Regions from separate parts of the Herbiconiux flava genome, predicted to be linked through region 2. Evidence: predicted binding sites of a transcription regulator. Region 2 holds the regulator's gene; the other holds the start of a gene.

Region 1 (2,383 bases), 1.5 Mb from region 2:
CTCAACATACTGGGGTCATGGTCTCCGGGGGCATCGACATCGTCGGGACGGCGTTCCAGCCCATCGTCGAGATCTCGTCGGGCCGGGTCGTCGCCCACGAGGCGCTGTCGCGCTTCGCGGACGGCGACGGAACCGTGACGCCCGACGTGGCCTTCTCCGAGGCCTACGCGAGCGGACGGATCGAGAGCGTCGACGCCGACTGCCTCGAGCGGGCGGTCGACGAGGCCGGGTCGTTCGGCGGGCGCGACGCCCACGAGCTGTTCCTCAACGTGGAGCCGCCGACGCTCTGGCGCCGCGAGCTGCCGGCCGCCCTGCGGCACGGTCTGCCGGTGACCATCGAGATCACCGAGCGCGCGCTCGGGCAGGACACCGGGCGGCTGCTCGGCGCCATCCGTCGCCTGAGAGAGCTCGGGCACGCCATCGCGGTCGACGACCTCGGCGCCGAACCCGCGACCCTCGCCCTGCTGCCGCTGATCGCCCCCGACGTGATCAAGCTCGACATGGGGCTGATCCGGCAGCAGCCCGACCGGCACGCGGCTCGCATCATGACCGCCATCGCCGACTACGCCGGCCGGAGCGAGGCGCTGGTGCTCGCCGAGGGCATCGAGAACGAGCGGCACGAGGTGATGGCGCGCGCGCTCGGTGCCACCCTCGGTCAGGGCTGGCACTACGGCCGTCCCGCCCCGGCCTCGGCCGCCGCCCCCGTCGCGACGAGCCGCGAGGAGCGGACGGAGTGGCGGGCGCAGGTGTCGCGCTCGGCGGCAGCCGCTGCCGCCGTCGACACCTCGGCCACCCCGTTCGAGCTGGTCGCCGCCGCCATTGAGCCGCGTCGCGCCGAGCGGGGACTGCTGCTGCAGGTCAGCCGCTTCCTCGAGGAGCGGGCCGCGGCGGGCGGCGACACCGCGGTGCTGCTCGCGACCTTCCAGCGCGACGCCAACGTCACGCCCGGCACGCGGGCGCGCTACGAGTGGCTCGTCGACCGCGGCTGCCTCCTCACCGTGTTCACGGTGGGCGAGTCGGCCGGGCTCCCCGCGCCCGCGCAGAACAGGGTCATCGCCGACGACGACCGGCTGGCCGCCGAGTGGGACGTGATCGTGCTCACCGCCGACCACGCCGCCGCGCTGACCGCGCGCGAGGTCGGCCCGTCCGAGCATCCGGGCAGCGAGTACGACTTCGTGCTGACGACCGACCGGGAGCTCGTCACCCGGGCCGCGCGGGCGCTGCTGACGAGCGGGCGCGGCTGAGGGCTGCAGCTACTTCAGCGCCGAGCGCCGGGTGCTGACGAGGGTCACGACGCCCCAGGCGAAGATCGCGCCGCCGACCCAGGTGAAGGTGTGGATGAAGGCCGGCCCGCCGTTGAGGTCCCAGGCGATGCCGCCGGCGAGGAACACGATGCCGAGGACGATCAGCGTCACGGCGATGCTCCGCTTCGTCGCCACGGGCATGGTCTGCAGGCCGTCGGTGTTGGTCATGATGGTCCCCCTTCACGGAACCGCCCCCTCGGCGGTCTCCTCGCCGCCATTAAACCGGATCCGAGCCCGTGACGAAGCCGATGGCCGCCGCCGGGAATAAGCCGGGCCCTCCAGCGTTGAACTTGAGCGTAAGGCACTCAAGTTTCAAACCAGGAGGTTTCGTGCCCGAGAACTTCACCCCCAATGAGGGCGCCGGATCGTTCGACGAATTCCTCGCCCGTTACCTCGAGGGCGAGCGCGCCGCGCGCGCCGGTCGCTCCATCGACCTCAGCAAGCTGATCAGCCGCCGCACGCAGGAGCTGCTGTCCGAAGCCGGCAGCTACGCCGTCGAGCACGGCCACCGCGAGCTCGACGCGCTGCACATCCTGCGCACGATCGCGCCGCAGCAGCCCGCCGCCGAGGCCATCCGCAACGTCGGAGCCGACCCCGCGGCGATCGCCCGCGCCGCCGAGCTCCGCCTTCCCGCCGCGAGCACCGATCGCGTGACCGCGCCCGCGCTCACCCAGTCGGCCCAGCGCGCGCTGTTCCACGCCTACCAGGTGGCCCGCGCGTCCGGCTCGACCTACATCGACCCCGAGCACCTCTTCTTCGCGCTCGTGATCAACCAGGACTCCCCCGCCGGTCAGGTGCTGGCCCAGGCGGGTGTCACCCCCGACGCCCTCCAGGAGGGCATGCGGCAGAACCTCGGCGCCACGGGTGCCGCGGCGGCGGATGCCCAGGGTGCGCCTTCGGGCAGTGGCGAGAGCCGCGCATCCGAGACCCCGACCCTCGACAAGTTCGGCACCGACCTGACCGAGCTCGCCCGCGAGGGCTCGCTCGACCCCGTGATCGGCCGGCTCGACGAGATCGAGCAGACCATCGAGATCCTCTCGCGCCGCACCAAGAACAACCCGGTGCTCGTGGGTGAGGCC
Region 2 (2,383 bases):
GCGGCGGCGGCCAGGCCGGAGGCTTCGAAGACGTCTTCGGCGGCATGTTCGGTCAGGGCGGTGGCGGTGCCCGCGGGCAGAGCTACAGCTACCAGCAGGCTCCGGGCGGCTTCGACGACATCCTCGGCGGCATGTTCGGGCGGGGTGGCGGGCGTGCCGGCTTCGGCGGCGCCTACGGCCCCACCCGGGGTCGCGACGTCACGGCGCGCACGACCATCGACTTCGTCACCGCGGTCAAGGGCGACACCATCAAGCTGCAGACGGCCGATGGCAAGCCGATCACGGTGAAGATCCCGGCGGGCGTGTCCGACCAGCAGAAGATCAAGCTCCGCGGCAAGGGCGAGCCCTCGCCCGACGGTGGGGAGCCCGGCGACATCGTGCTCACGGTCTCGGTGCGGAAGCACCCGGTCTTCGAGCGCGACGGGCTGAACCTCAGGGTGAACGTGCCGGTCACGTTCGTCGAGGCGACGCTCGGCGCCACCATCGAGGTGCCGACTCTCGGCGGCGCCCCCGTGAAGCTCAAGGTCGCGGCGGGCACCCCCTCGGGGCGCGTGCTGCGGGTGAAGGGCCGCGGGGTCTCGACCTCGAAGGGCACCGGCGACCTCCTCGCGGTGGTGCAGGTGGCGGTGCCGTCGCACCTGTCGCCGGCCCAGCGCGAGGCGCTCGAGGCGTTCCACGCGGTGGAGCCGCCCGAGAACCCGCGCGTCGAGCTGCTCGAGAAGGCGCGGGAGTAGCGAACGGCCCCGGCCCGGTTCCCTGAAACCGGCCGGGGCCGCTTTCGCGTCTTCATTCACGATCACCACAGGACGGAGGGCGAGATGGACGGGGTCGACGAGAACTCGCCGCTGTTCGCCATCGCGGTCGCGGCCGAGCTCGCGGGCATGCACCCGCAGACGCTGCGCCAGTACGACCGCCTGGGGCTCGTTCGCCCCACCCGCACGGCGGGCAAGTCCCGCCGCTACTCGATGCGTGACGTCGTGCAGCTGCGGGAGATCGCCCGGCTGTCGTCGGAGGGCGTCTCCCTCGAGGGCATCGCGCGCATCCTGCAGCTCGAGAACCAGGTCGCCCAGCTCGGAGCCCGCGTGCGCGAGCTGGAGGGCGCCCTCGCCGACGAGCTGCTCAACCGCCCCGGCCGCCGCGTCTTCGCGGCCGGCGTCGAGGGCGAGGTCATCTCGCTCAAGCACGGCACTCGCACCCAGCGCCGCACCGAGCTCGTCGTCTGGACCCCGCGCCCCGACGTCGACCTCTGACCCCCCGCTGATGATTACTCATTGACGAGCGGTCGCGGTGCCTGGAAGCTGGGGAGATGAGTTCGGCCCTGACGACCGTCACCGCGCGCGGTCGTTCTCACGCCGCAACGCTCTGCGCGTCGGGCGTCGCGCTGCCCCTCGGCGCCGGGGTCGTCCTCGTCGCCGTGCACCTGACCCTGTTCGAGTCGTCCTTTTACCTCGGTCCGCTGACACTCGTCGTGGAGGCCGCAGCGGTGGTCGCGGTCGCCTGGGCCGCCGGACTCCTCACCGCCCGGAAGGCCGGTGTGGATCGGCCGGTGCTCGTCACCTCCTGCACGCTGGCGGGCGCTGTCGTCGTGTGGGTGATCGTGGTCGGGATCCTCGGGCAGATCGCCGCGATGGTGCTCGTGGCGGCGGTGATGTCCTTCGCCGATGCGCGCCTGGTCGCGACGGTGATCGTGGTCGCTGTGTTCACGGCCCTCGCGGTGCTGTTCGTCCTGACCGCCACCGTCCTGCTGAGCCGGCTGTTCGCTCGGGTGCTCCGACACCCGCCGGTCGTCGAGACTTCGGGAGTGGTACTGCTCTGACGATTACTCATTGACCAGTCAGGCCGGGGGCCCGAGGCTAAGGGGATGACGACGTCTTCACCTCAGCGGACGGGCCGGCGACGGTCGGTCGACCGGGCGCAGGTGGGTGCTGCCGCGCTCGCGGGGCTCGTCGACGGGGGCGCGCTCGCCGTGCTGGTCGCGGGCTTCAGCTGGTGGAGCATCGGCGGGTGGGACGAGGCCGAGCAGAGCGTGGGCGGCTGGCTCGTGCTGGCGCTCGCCGTCGTGGTGCTGAGCGGGGCGTGGTTCGCCGGCGCGGCGCTGCTGCGGCGGCGAGGGCTGCGGCGGGCCCGCTCGATCGTGTCGTGGTCGCTCGCGCTGTCGACCGTGCTCGTGGCGGTGCTGACGGTGGTCGCCGGGTGGGTGGCGGTGATGATCGGGGTGTTCTCCGCGCTGGTGATCTGGTCGGGCGACTACGTCGACGACATCGCGGTGACGGCGGTGGTGCTCGTCTCGGCGGCGGGGGTGCTGCTGTCGACGGCGATCTCCGTGCTGTTCGCGGTCGCGTTCGCGAACGAAGAGCCGACGGAGGGTTCGGGGGTGGAGGGG

The links. The regulator HspR, encoded in region 2, represses chaperone genes until heat shock. The targets are predictions, from matches to a motif close to AAGTTGAGTCNNNNNGACTCAACTT.
Region 1: BJ984_RS10635 (ATP-dependent Clp protease ATP-binding subunit) is a predicted target of HspR. The motif match lies at 1,592-1,616, and genes of this name have one in related genera.

What each region holds. Positions count from the first base shown of each region.
Region 1 covers NZ_JACCBM010000001.1:2,195,449-2,197,831, reverse strand. The annotation lists gene BJ984_RS10645 (sensor domain-containing phosphodiesterase) at 18-1,244, shown strand; gene BJ984_RS10640 (hypothetical protein) at 1,254-1,472, opposite strand; gene BJ984_RS10635 (ATP-dependent Clp protease ATP-binding subunit) at 1,634-2,383, shown strand, end outside.
Region 2 covers NZ_JACCBM010000001.1:726,835-729,217, reverse strand. The annotation lists gene BJ984_RS03420 (DnaJ C-terminal domain-containing protein) at 1-734, shown strand, start outside; gene BJ984_RS03415 (heat shock protein transcriptional repressor HspR) at 819-1,250, shown strand; gene BJ984_RS03410 (hypothetical protein) at 1,307-1,816, shown strand; gene BJ984_RS03405 (hypothetical protein) at 1,862-2,383, shown strand, end outside.